3 regions of the Acetilactobacillus jinshanensis genome follow, and region 1 is predicted to be linked to each of the others. Evidence: riboswitches for the same ligand, from Rfam matches in the RefSeq annotation. Region 1 holds a riboswitch; each other region holds the start of a gene.
The links. A riboswitch is a leader RNA that binds a small molecule or an ion and turns the genes downstream of it on or off. The one in region 1 is predicted to bind lysine.
Positions count from the first base shown of each region.

Region 2: it holds a riboswitch for lysine, as region 1 does, so the genes downstream of both, yjeM (glutamate/gamma-aminobutyrate family transporter YjeM) here and ELX58_RS03390 (amino acid permease) in region 1, are expected to answer to the same signal.
Region 3: it holds a riboswitch for lysine, as region 1 does, so the genes downstream of both, yjeM (glutamate/gamma-aminobutyrate family transporter YjeM) here and ELX58_RS03390 (amino acid permease) in region 1, are expected to answer to the same signal.

Region 1 is NZ_CP034726.1:727,158-731,577, forward strand. Features, by position in the region: gene ELX58_RS03385 (replication-associated recombination protein A) at 1-978, opposite strand, end outside; gene ELX58_RS03390 (amino acid permease) at 1,098-2,579, opposite strand; lysine riboswitch at 2,767-2,946, opposite strand; gene ELX58_RS03395 (hypothetical protein) at 3,044-3,493, shown strand; gene ELX58_RS07860 (hypothetical protein) at 3,490-3,657, shown strand; gene ELX58_RS03400 (hypothetical protein) at 3,712-4,005, shown strand; gene ELX58_RS03405 (sulfite exporter TauE/SafE family protein) at 4,398-4,420, shown strand, end outside.
Region 2 is NZ_CP034726.1:902,507-906,926, forward strand. Features, by position in the region: gene ELX58_RS04235 (APC family permease) at 1-374, shown strand, start outside; gene galE (UDP-glucose 4-epimerase GalE) at 574-1,563, shown strand; gene ELX58_RS04245 (hypothetical protein) at 1,620-1,811, opposite strand; gene ELX58_RS04250 (hypothetical protein) at 1,927-2,124, shown strand; gene ELX58_RS04255 (hypothetical protein) at 2,143-2,583, shown strand; lysine riboswitch at 2,804-2,981, shown strand; gene yjeM (glutamate/gamma-aminobutyrate family transporter YjeM) at 3,122-4,420, shown strand, end outside.
Region 3 is NZ_CP034726.1:508,685-513,104, forward strand. Features, by position in the region: gene ELX58_RS02540 (DMT family transporter) at 1-400, shown strand, start outside; gene yjeM (glutamate/gamma-aminobutyrate family transporter YjeM) at 479-1,972, opposite strand; lysine riboswitch at 2,116-2,292, opposite strand; gene ELX58_RS02550 (CHAP domain-containing protein) at 2,423-2,896, shown strand; gene ELX58_RS02555 (C39 family peptidase) at 2,931-3,671, shown strand; gene ELX58_RS02560 (hypothetical protein) at 3,668-3,922, opposite strand; gene ELX58_RS02565 (MgtC/SapB family protein) at 3,995-4,420, opposite strand, start outside.

The DNA.
Region 1 (4,420 bases):
AGTCGTCAACGCACCTGGATCAGCTAAGCCAACGTCTTCACTGCTCATCCGGATCATTCTTCGGGCAATGTAGACTGGATCATCACCGCCCTCTAGCATTCGGTACATCCAGTAGATCGCTGAATTAACGTCCGAATTTCGGACCGATTTATGCAGTGCTGAAATCAGGTCGTAGTGCTGATCGCCCTTTTTGTCATACAACAGGAACCGACGGCCCATTAACTGCTTCAGGCTATCATTAGTAACCATTACGGTTTTATGATTAACGTTTCCGTTATCAACGGCCATCGCTAAAGTATTCAAAGCCTTGCGGGCATCACCGTTCGCAAATTTCGTGATCAACTCAATTTGTTTATCATTAATCTTAACGTGGTAATGATTAAAGCCGTTCGGACTTTTTAACGCATGCTTGATCAGCGTTTCAACATCTTTGGTGGTCAACTGATGAAATACGAAGACCTTACAGCGCGATAACAAGGCTGAATTAATGGTAAACGACGGATTCTCGGTCGTGGCACCGATCAAAGTAATGCTCCCCTTTTCAGTGTAAGGTAAGAAGGCATCCTGCTGAGACTTATTGAAGCGGTGAATTTCGTCGATAAAGACGATCACCTTTTTACCAAGTCGTCGATACTCTTCAGCTCGGCGCATTAAAATTTTAATCCGTCGAATGCTGGCGTCAGCCGCACTGAATTGCAGAAAGGTTGATTTGGTGTGTCGGGCAATGATCTCCGCTAAAGTCGTTTTACCGCAGCCTGGTGGTCCCCACAGGATCATGTCAGGGACCCGGTCACGAACGATCAAGGTTCGCAATAGTTGGCCTTTGCCTAACAGATTCTGCTGACCCACGAATTCATCAAGGGTTCTGGGTCTGACCCGATCAGCTAACGGAGTATTCTTTGACATCCCTTTGGTCGGATCAGTCAAATGGTTAGAACCCTGAGCAGGGTTACCAAACAGCGATTCCTGTTGATGCATGCGGACAGCCTCCTTGTTACTATTATAGTCTCATTTAGCTATAAAAAACGAAAATAAAAAGTACTGCTAATTATAATGCAGTACTTTTTCAATATCATTTATCTTAATATCTAAATTAATTATTTATTTAATTTACTCTGTTCAACTTCTTTCAGTGAACGAACGTCAATCTTCTTTAACGGAATGACGTGATCATGATGACTCCACTTGTAAGCGAAGTAAACGATCAGTAATACTGGAACACTGAAGTAAGTTACTAAGATGTTGAACCAATCAAGGCTAGCAATGGAACTGTAACCTTGGGCAACGATAATGAACAGACAGAAGATAATTGAAATAATGGCACAGAACTTGAACCACTTAGCATGGTAAGTCAATTCGTCAAAGCTATGGCCCTGTTTGATCCATGCGTTACCAAATCGGTAAGCGGCGATGGCGATCATTAACCATGCGATAAAGCCAAGTAAACTAGAACTAGTGATTAATTCATTATAAACCTTAGGACCAACGAAGCTTAAGCCATAAACAGCTAATGACAATACGGAAGTCAGAGTCAATGCTGAATACGGAATCCCTTTCTTAGTCGTGTTACCAAAGAAGTGGAGTGCACGGCTACGGTTGTTACGGCCCATGGAGTATAGAGAACGAGTACCGGCGTATAAACCAGAGTTAGCTGCTGAGATAACGGCGATTAAGATAATGGCGTTCATCAATGAAGCAGCGCCTTTTAAGCCGGCGTTCTTAAATACTAAGGTAAATGGACTCGTGGTAATGTTGGTTACACTTTGACCCAGTAATGCTTTACTGGTGTAAGGAATTAAGAATGACATTACGGCTAATGAACCAACGTAGAATAACATAATCCGCCAGAAAGTCTGCTTAATGGCTTTCGGAACGGCCTTTAACGGGTTACTACTTTCACCGGCAGTAATTCCAACTAATTCAGTACCCTGGAATGCAAATCCGGCTAAGATAAAGACGTTAACGGTTGAAGAAAAGCCACCAACAAACGGTGCTTTACCGATCGTAAAGTTCTTGAAGCCAACGGACTTGCCACCGAAGATACCAAAGATGGTAAGAACACCAACGACCAAGAATGCTAAAATAGCTAAAATCTTGATGAAAGCCATCCAGTATTCAGTCTGTCCGAAGGAACGAACTGAAACGGCGTTAATCAAAATAATCAATGCTAAGGCAATCAAGCTCCAGATCCATCCTGGTGTGCTCGGGAACCAAAACTTCATAATAATACCAACAGTAGCGATATCAATCGGAACGGTGAATACCCAGTTTAAGAAGTATTCAACATCAGTTGTAAAACCAGATGATTGATCAATGTATTGAGCACTCATGTCACCGAAACTACCACTTGGGAAGTGGGTAGCAACGGTACCTAAACAGGCCATTAAACAAAGCATGAACAATGCGATGGCACAGTAAGCTAACAGTGCACCACCTGGTCCGGCACTGGTAATCGCACCACCAGAGGTAATGAATAGACCAGTACCAATACAACCACCTAAGGCAATCATTGACATATAACGGTTCTTTAAGCCACGTCGCAAAGACTGAACTCTAACCGTTTTATTCCGTCTAAGCATAGAATTCCTCCTAATAATCAAAATCTCGAAGAGGAGGTTGGATAAGTTATTCATGTATCGAATCCAAGCAAAAAGCCCTTCAGTCAATTTTCTGACCGGAGGGCTTTTATCAACGTACCAAAAAATTCTTTCATTTCCGATACGCTTTGAAACGAAAGAACTTAATTTCTAACTTAGATTCGGTTCCATGATTCAAAGCTCTCCGTGAAAACTGATTCACGACAGTCCGTAATCTATTGAATTACGTCCCGGTACACCAATAACTGTTATTATCAGTACCTCGGCGACCTCCCCTTTCGATCAACGTCTACACAGTAACAGCTGTTCGATTGATCTAATTATGTCGGTCGCAACCTCTTCGATTTAATTTACAATTATAATAATACACCATTTTTCAAATATATCAATATATTTGTAAATAGAATATAATATAAATGTGGAATAATATTAAGAAGGTTTTCGATTTGATTAAGATCACAGCCCAAATGCTAATGAACGACATTGAGCCCATTAGCTTAGAAAATGAAGTCAATGATAACGAAACGTTACTGGTCGCCATGCGACAGAAAGCCAAGCGTGAACACATTAAATTAATGGCCAACTTCTGGAACAGCCACGAACCATTGGGTGTCGTTAAGGACAGTTTATTATACAAAGCTTTAGTCCTTTATTACTACCAAAAGGTCGGCAATTTTGAATATGAAGCCGCAAAGAACATTCATGGTTTCTTGAACAATAATTCATCAGAACCGAAAAAGAAATTCGGTTTCTTCTTTCACGCTAAGGCCGACATTCAACACCCCGCACTTCCGGTGGTCGTCTTTGCGACCCTGCTTAAACATGTGGGGACCATCCCTGATTTTCTAAAGTTCGTCAATCATCAAGTTGGCTACAAAAAGGACGTGGCAAAATGATCTACGTTGCGTTAATCTACCTGGCATGTATCTTTATCATCCTGTCATTAATGGGCGGAATCCTGGTAAGTCATCTTTGGTACATCGTTTTACTAATCAGCGTCATTTTATTCTTATACTGCCTTTCGAAACTGAAAAAGATCAGTAGAGGGCCCAGAAATTAAGCGTTATTTGTTATATCATATAGATAGTACCGTTTTAAGAAAGGACATTCAGTTATGAAAAAAGTAACACCAAAGCAAGCCGCAATCGTTGTTAAGTCTGGAATCTCCAACTTAATGCGTGACTTAGCCGATAAAAAAATTCCTGACAAAGCTAACCCCGTCAAGAACGATATCGATTACTGCAAGCAGGTCGCTAACTTATACTCTTACAAAGTCGACTTCGCAAAAGACGCCTACGGTAAATTAGTAACCATGAGTGACAAATTCGCCAAGGATGCTAATGTTGACGACGTTGCCGATGCTTGTAAGAAGAACTGGCCTGGCTTAGCTAAAAAGATCTTAGCTTAATTTTAAACTAATCACTTCATATAAAGACGAGTAGGAATTATTAAATTTCTACTCGTTTTTTCACCAAAAAGAAAGGACCGGCACGACACCGATCCCGAGTTAAACCTAGTTTGCAAAGGAGTCTCTTACAATGCTTGCTCCAATTAGCCACATAAGGAGTAGGAGCACTAAGAAAGTAGTTACTGCAGAAAGCCATTGCGGATGGCCGTAACGGTTTTGGTAAGGGACAAGGGCGTTAATTCGTCCTCGTCACTGTTCACTATAAACAATCAATAAAATTATGGTAGAATAACGAACGATTTTTGATGTGTCTATTTTTCACGTATAATAATAAGGATAACTAAATTTTCGAAGGTGATCTTATTCATTTTGCATTATGGCAAATTCTAGCGATGTTCCCGATTGGAGTCGTTGC
Region 2 (4,420 bases), 180 kb from region 1:
TTGACGTTACGATGATCATGTGTGCCATTGCCTACGCCATTTTCGGTGTACCGTATGGCTATCAAGTTGTGTATTCTAACGCTTCAACGTTAGGCGTCATGGGACTATTGATCGTGTACATGATGGTTTGTATTGGTAGCGGAATTTACTTTGCTCGTCGGTCTGACGTTCATTTCTCGTGGTTCCGTCACTTCTTGATCCCGTTAGTTGGGGTTGCCGTTTTGATCTTACCGTTCTTGAGCAATATCTATCCAGTTCCAAAGTTCCCTGGTAACTTGTATCCATATATTATCATTATCTGGGTAGTAATTGGTCTGATCGTTTCTTATGTAAAGGATAAGGGCGATCGTAGTAGCGTTACTGATGAAGATTAATTTTTAGAAAAATAATTAGATTATTGCGTCTTAGCTATAAAAAGTTAAGGCGTTTTAATTATTAAGATTTGTTACAAATTCGCCTAAAGTATAAACATTAGATCCAATATATCTTATGCTTTTACATGTTGTCTACCTATTAAAGTAGAACACCTAGGAATCGATTATTAATAGACGTTATATATAGGGAGTAAAGTTTATGACAATTCTCGTAACCGGTGGCGCCGGCTATATTGGTTCGCATACTGTTGACTGTTTAATTCGCCGTGGCTTCGATGTCGTTGTGGTGGATAACCTGGTAACCGGTCATCGGCAGGCCGTTAATCCGAAAGCTCGTTTTTATAAGGGTGACGTTCGTGACGCTAATTTCTTAAGTCACGTTTTTGACCGTGAACACATTGACGGTGTCATTCACTTTGCTTCGGTATCGATTGTTCCCGAATCAATGCGGGATCCCTTACATTATTTTGATGATAACGTTGAAGGGACCATCACGTTATTGGAAGCGATGCGTGACCATAACGTTAAACGAATCGTCTTTTCTTCGTCCGCTTCGGTCTATGGAGATCCAAAGCGAATGCCGATTAAGGAAAGCGATCCAAAGGTTCCAACAAATCCATACGGTGAAACTAAATTAATGATGGAACGAATGATGAACTGGGCGGACGTTGCCTACGGGATTCACTTCATCGCCTTACGTTACTTTAACGTTGGTGGTGCTAAGTTAGATGGCAGTATCGGTGAAGATCATAATCCGGAGACCCATTTAATCCCGATTATTTTACAGGTTGCTCTGGGCCAACGAAATCAGCTCCAGATCTTCGGGGATGATTATCCTACTAAAGACGGGACCAACGTCCGTGATTACGTCCACGTTTTAGATTTGGCTAACGCCCACATCTTAGCTATGAAGTGGCTACTAAGGGGTGGCCATTCTGACATCTTTAATCTAGGTTCGTCGACCGGTTTTTCTAATCTTCAGATGTTGCAGGCAGCTCGTGACGTAACGGGTCAGCCAATTTCCGCCAGTATGGCACCGCGCCGTCCCGGTGATCCAAGTACGTTGATTGCGGATTCGTCGAAAGCCCGGAAAATCTTAGGCTGGAAGCCAAAGTATGATGATATTCATAAGATTATTAGCAGCGCCTGGAAGTGGACGCGAAAGCATCCAAACGGCTACGAAAAATAATTAAAATTGAGCGTAAAAAATGCCTCATCAATTTATTTTTGATGAAGCATTTCTTTTTATTTAAATGGGCAAACGACGAGTGCCAAGGCAACCCATAAAGCAACGGTAATGATGCAGGTGAACCAGACCTTGTTACCGGTCTTCTTAATGGATTTAACGCATTTGTCTAAGTATTTAAAGATCAATGCCATAATTCCTGCGGTAACTAAGCCAACAAGGATCCATAACCAGAAGTCTAAAAACATCATCGATCTCATCTCCTATGGATAATAATAAGGCCCTTACATATAGGTAGTAAAGTGCTTTGACTACCTGTGATATACTTGACGGTGAACTAATTAATCGATATTTAAGGTGATTTTAATGGCTAATAACCACACTAAATTCAAAGATTTACCAAAAGGTAATCAAATCTTTTTATATTCCTACTTTGCTTTATTATTATTGACATTGGGTGGCTTTGTAACTGCCGCCGTCAATTCACCAATTGGTGAATTGATCTGCACCATTCTTTTGATAATCACTCTCATCACTAATGTTATCGTAGCTTTTCTAAAATAACTTTTTGAAGGTGAGAATATGAGTAAAGTCGTACATCGCATTCATCCGCACGTAATGGGATCTAATGATCATAACGATGATTTTAACCACAATAATCATAATAATGATAATGATTTCTTTAAACATTTTGGTCATGGCAATCACAATGGCGTTCACAGCTTTAGCGCGACTTATAGTAACGTTAACGGCCATGTAAAGCGTCACTTTTCAAAGAACGGCCACAAGGTCAATCCGAGAGATGCCATGAACCAGATGAAGAAAATGAACGAAGACATGAATCGAAGCTTCAAACAAATGGACCAAGCCTTTGGTAATCTAGGTAACGACTTCGGTGGTGACTTCTTAGGTAATGGTCAGTCTAACGATCATAAGCATCATCTATTCCGTCAGTTGTTTGGTAAACATCATCGTAATCATGATGAAGGCAATTTGACCGGACGAATTACTCATCGCAAGTAAATAATTGATAATTATTAACAAAAGCTCGTGAATTTCACATCACGGGCCTTTCTTTTTACAATGGTCGTGTTGGAGTGATAAATGTGTTAAATCAACATCAAGATCTACTTAGTTGGTTAATTGGCCCCGTACCCATGTTTATTATGGTGATTGGGTTGATTTTTGCCGCAATTGGCCGATAAATGACCATAAATTGTGGTATACTTTGTAATGTAAATGTAAAAATCGAAGAGGTTGCGACTGACATTAGTAAGTTGACCGAGTCACCGTTATGATATTGAAGTTAACTAAAAGGGGACGTCGCCGAAGTGCTGTTATTGACGGTTAACAGTGTTCTGGGACGTAGCTTAATATGCTGCGGACTGTCACGGACCCACCCGTGGAGCGCTTTATTCAAACAAGAATCGAATCTCAGTTAGTAATTGGATTCCTTTATTTGACTAAGCGCCAGATAAAGGACTTTTTTCTTTATTCAGACTGTGATTCATCATGTGCCGCTAATCCTCTTCGAAATCTTAAGATTAGAGGTTTTTATTTTATGACAGCTAAGCGAATTTCACTTACTAGCTTAGTCCTAATGATTTTATCAACGACCTTTGGCTTTATTAACGTGCCAACGGCCTTTGATCAGATGGGATATGCTAGTATCATTTGGTACATTGTGGGTGCATTGGCATTCTTCCTGCCCACGTCGTTTATGTTTGCTGAATATGGTTCAGCATTAAAGGATTCCGCCGGTGGGATTTATTCCTGGATTAAATCCGGACTAGGTGAACGTTGGGCCTTTATCGGTGGCTTCACCTGGTTAAGTGCCTGGGTCATCACGATGCTGTTCGGGGTTCCAAACCTATGGGTTTCATTATCAGTTATGATTTACGGTCATGATACGACCCAGAGTTGGACGTTCCTGCATTTTAACAGTACTGAAACTTTAGGCCTGTTATCGATTCTCTTTGTCATTGCGGCAACCTGGATCTCCGTAAAGGGCCTAGGTAATATTACCTGGATCGCCTCGATCGGTGGTTTCTTAGCAACTTCAATCGCTTTTGTTTTCTGTATCTTATCCGTAATTTTGATTTTCTTGAACCATGGCCATTTGGCTCAGCCCATTACCGGTTTCAAGAGCTTTATCGTTTCGCCGAACCCAAGTTTTCAGACGCCAGTTTCCACGATTTCTTTCGTGGTTTATGCAATCTTTGCGTATGCCGGAATTGAATCCCTATGTGGGGTCATTAACCATTTAAAGAACCCAGCTAAAACGTTCCCACATGGTGTTATGATCGCGACCGCCTTAGTTTTCGTTCTTTACACGGTATCGATCATCCTTTGTGGATTCGTTGTTAACTGGAAAGCCGTAATGGGTCAAAACGGAGTTACCTTAGGTAATGTAATGTACGTATTAATGGGTAACTTAGGATTTAGTTTAGGCCACGGCTTAGACTTAAGTCCGTCTGGTACGTTGGCTCTAGGTCATTTCTTAGCTCGTTACACTGGTTTTGCTAACCTCTGGGGCGGTGCTGGTGGCTTCTTGGTATTAGCTTATTCACCAATCAAGTCATTCATGTTCGGCTCCAACAAGAAGTTATGGCCAAAGTGGAGCTTACGTCTGAACCGTGATGGCATGCCTGGCAACGTCATGTGGGTCCAGGGTGGCTTCTTAGTCGCTGTTCTGTTCTTCCTGACCTTTGGTGGTAACGATGCCAAGGCCTTATTCCAGATCTTGACCGATATGAACAACGTTTCGACTGCTTTCCAGTACATCTTGATCGTATTAGCATTCCCGTTCTTTAAGAAACTTGCTAACCTGGATCGACCGTTCGTTGTCTACCATAGTATG
Region 3 (4,420 bases), 220 kb from region 1:
TATTCAGACGTCATCAAACGGCGCCTTAGGTCGGACGATTCACGCACCGATTAGTGCCGGAGTCTATTCATTCACCAGTGGATCCATTATTTTAGTTTTGGCCGTGGGTATCTTTGAACATGACTTTGGTCATTATCTAAGAGCTGTTGGCTACGGCACTCGCTGGTGGATCTGGATTGGCGGTCCGCTTGGTGCTACCTACGCTTTCTGTAACCTTAGCTTGGCACCGATTATTGGTGCTGGAACCACGATCGTCTTAACGATTTTAGGTAATGTTGCCGGTAGCGTCGTAATCGATAAGTTCGGCCTGATTGGGACGCCAAAACGAGAAATCGGCTGGCGTCAGTATCTAGGCCTCGTGATTATGATATGCGGAGTAATATTGATTAAATTATTTTAAAATTGATCTGAGTAAAATAAAGGCTCTTCACACATAATATCTGTGAAGAGCCTTTTAGTTTATTCAGATTTATTAACGTTAATCTTCAACACGATGCTTCTTGAGATCATAATCATAGAAGATCCAAGCACACCCACCGAATAATACGGGTCCGATGAATGTCCAGAAGTCATCAATATAGTCGTGTGTCAATAATGGCTGGATAAAGTTAAAGACAATTCCAAAGATTAAGACAATCAAGACCATAACGGTTGATGACCAAATGACCCTCTTACTGTGATAAATTTCAAATGGTCGGTTCATGTTAATAATCTTCTTAAAGAATGGGAATGCAAAAACAATTAATACGTATTGCAACGTCGTGGATACATTATTCATATCTGTCAAAATCTGATAGAACATCTTAGCGCTTGAGCCACCAAATGAAGTGAAGAATAGTACAACACTCATTAAAGCCGTCTGAATCCACATAACATGGTTTGGCATCCCATGCTTATTAAGATGCAATGCCCACTTAGGCCATAATTTAGTTGATGACCCAAACATAAATGATTTGATTGGTGAATAAAGTAGAACGAAGAAACCACCAATTCCACCAGCTAAGGTAGCAAAAGCTTCAAAACGAACTAAGAAATGACCAAAGGCTAATGTGGTTCCAGGAGCCCAGTTTAAACTACGACCTAAAGCGAAGCCAACGTTGGCCATTAAAACATACATAACGTTACCTAAAGTAACTGACTTGCGACCCATAATGTGAGCCCAATTGATACTTACACCACAGAGAAGAATAGATGCTGTATATAGAACAACCATGATGACCATGGAGATCATAACTGCACGCGGGAAAGTCTTCTTAGGGTTCTTTAAATGATTAATAACACCGCATAATGATTCAATTCCAGCGTAAGCAAAGATCGCGTATACAACGAACGAAATCATTGAAGCGGTGTGTCTAAACTGTGGATTCGGTGGAACGATAAAACTCTTGAAACCCGTGATTGGTTGAGCTAAATGGCCATGGTTAGTAAAAATCAAAATGATTGATAAAGTACAAAAGATTACCACTAATAAAGTTGCCATAAAGCCACCGATGGAAGCAATCCATGTAATTGACTTTAAACCTTTAATTGCTAACCATGTAGCAAAGATTAGAAAAATAATGGATAAGATACCTAAAGTTTCGGTGCTATCTAGTCCCAAAATACTCCATTGTTGAGTGGTATCTTTCCCAAAGATCATAGCAGACCAGGAAATCCAGCTATTGGGAATCCAGAAAATATTGGTAATGATCCAAGCTAATAGCCAAATAAACGTTCCAATAAATGCCCAACGTTCACCGATTGACACTTTAATCCAAGAATAGATTCCACCACTTTTATCACTTAAAGCAGAACCATATTCAGCAAACATAAATGATGTTGGGATGAAGAAACAGAACGCACCAACTAAATACCAAATAATACTAGCGTAGCCCATTTGTTCATATGCCGTAGCGGTATTAACAAAGCCAAATGCGGTAGCAAGAATCATTAGAACTAAGCTAGTCAAAGAAATGTTGCCATCTTTTGACATAATAAAATGAAGCCTCCAACTTTTATTAATTCAAAGAGGTTAGAGACACAAATCATTTATTTGTTGAATTATATACTAAAAAGCCATCATTTTAAGATAGCTTAAAACGATGGCATCAATTTTACCTACTTAACATATAGTCCAACGTTCAAAGCTCTCCGCAGTTTATCTACGACAGTTCGCGATCTATTGAATCACGCCCCAGATCACCAGTAACCACTTTTACTAGCACCTCGGCAACTTTCCCTTTCAGCTAACTTCTTCACTAAAGTAGTAGTTCAATTAACCTACTCTTGTCAGTTGCAACCTCTTTGATTTTTATATTAAATATATTATAACTTTATGGTATTTTTGTCAAACCAATTTATTGATATTGACTATCAATGTTTAACTTTATATAGTTAAATTATACGTAAATTTAACTAATGTTCGTTTAAAGGAGCAATTACTATGAGTAAATTAAGTCCTGATACAAAAAAATATTTGTCATATGCTAAAAAATGGGTTGGCAACATCCCTTATAGCATGGCTGGACACGCTGATTGTTATCATAAATTGAAGGCTGGAAAGAAACCAGCATCAGGTGACTGCAGTGCCTTCGTATTAGGTGTCTTAGCACATGATGGTTATAAAGTTCATCAAGCCAGTACACCCACTATGGATGCTGAACCAGGTTTAAAGCGAATTAAACCCGATGAAGCAACGGTTGGTGATGTCGTTATCGTTAATAAGGGTGATGGATATAATTCGAATGGTCACACCGCCTTTTTATTACAGCCTTGGAAAAAGTACGGGAAACATACTAAGGTTCTTCAGGAAAGTGTTTATCATGATCTTAAGAACGTTAACGTCAAAGAATTTGGGCCTAGCTTTGCTGATTTAGCTGGCGGTAAAACTCGGTTCTATCACCCAACTAAGCCTTAATTAATTTATAAAAATATAATAAAGGTGTGAAATAATGACTATTAATTCAAAGCTAACTGATTTTTATACGGTAATTGCTAATTCGGGTAAGCATGTCGGTACACCCATTTATGCAACCTATCCAAAACAGAGTGCTTCAGGTAAAGTAATTGCCACTCAACACCAATATCGTAATCAAATCGTCCATGTTACTAAGATGGTTAAATCTACTCATCAAACTTGGGCTAAAATTGATGGTAAGATTTCTGGCTGGATTAATTATGATGGTCTTGATCACGATGTTCGCTGGTTTAAAGGTGTCCCACTAATTTGCCAACGCCCGGAATTACCCACGGGATGTGAATTAGTTGCCGCCACCATGATGCTTCAATATGCAACTGGTAAAAAATTAGATAAGATGAAATTAGTTCGTGAAATGCCAAGGAGTACTAACCCTAATAGAGGTTTTGTCGGTAGCCCTTATAAGACCAGTGGTTGGTGTGTATATCCTGGTGGCTTGATGAGCGTTGTAAATCAATATACCCATGATAAAGCATGGAACATGACGGGATGCACAATTACTGATATTAAAAAGCAAATTGATCGTAATCATCCCGTTGTCATCTGGATGACTGACATCGATGGCTTTCCAACGCACGCCTTAACGGTTTATGGATACGATAAACATCACCTGTTTTTAAATGACCCGTGGGCAAACGCCCGAATTAAACGTTCATTATCGTTTATTCGTAAACGTCGAAGTAAAGATGGCATGCGAACGATTAGTTATCATTAACGAGATCCTAAACTATAGAAAGTTAGACCATGATTGGTTTGGACTTCGAGGTACTTGTGTTTAACGAGATAATGAATGGCGTTATTAAATTGATTTGCTTTTATATGGCCAAGACGATTTAATAGCGTTTTTTGATCTAAGTAATTGATACATGAATTATCTGAGCCATCGTGCATGATTTCATTAATTCGGTTTGCAATGGGATGAGCTTGTAAGTCACGGTTGTGATTAGTTAAATTAACGTATTCCATATTAGTAACCTTCTTTACATAAAAAATAAAGGACTTAATTTATAAATTAAGTCCTTTATTTTTATCTTTAAGTTATCTTCTGCTTAGACGAGCCCGAACGACGGCTTTACAACGGTTTAAATCCAAGATAATTTTGGTAACTGAAGTTTTACGATGATTCATCATTCCTTCGGCCTGGATTAGCATATGTTTTTCGTTAATGGCCGTTACTTCTAACTGCGGATGAACAATGTGATTATTCTTAAGGATCCGTTTGATGTGATCTAGCGAATCAGATTTATTAACGGCTCTAATCTGCATTTTAATACTGACGTTGTTAACTAGCCATTCAGCGATTGAGTCATCATGGAACATAAACTGAATCGTTACGATGATGATCGTTGCGGCAATCGCAATGATGTACATCCCGGCACCAACGGTCATACCAATAGCAGCAGTACCCCAGATACCGGCGGCGGTGGTTAAGCCACTGACTTTCGTATGGCCGGTTAAAATCAT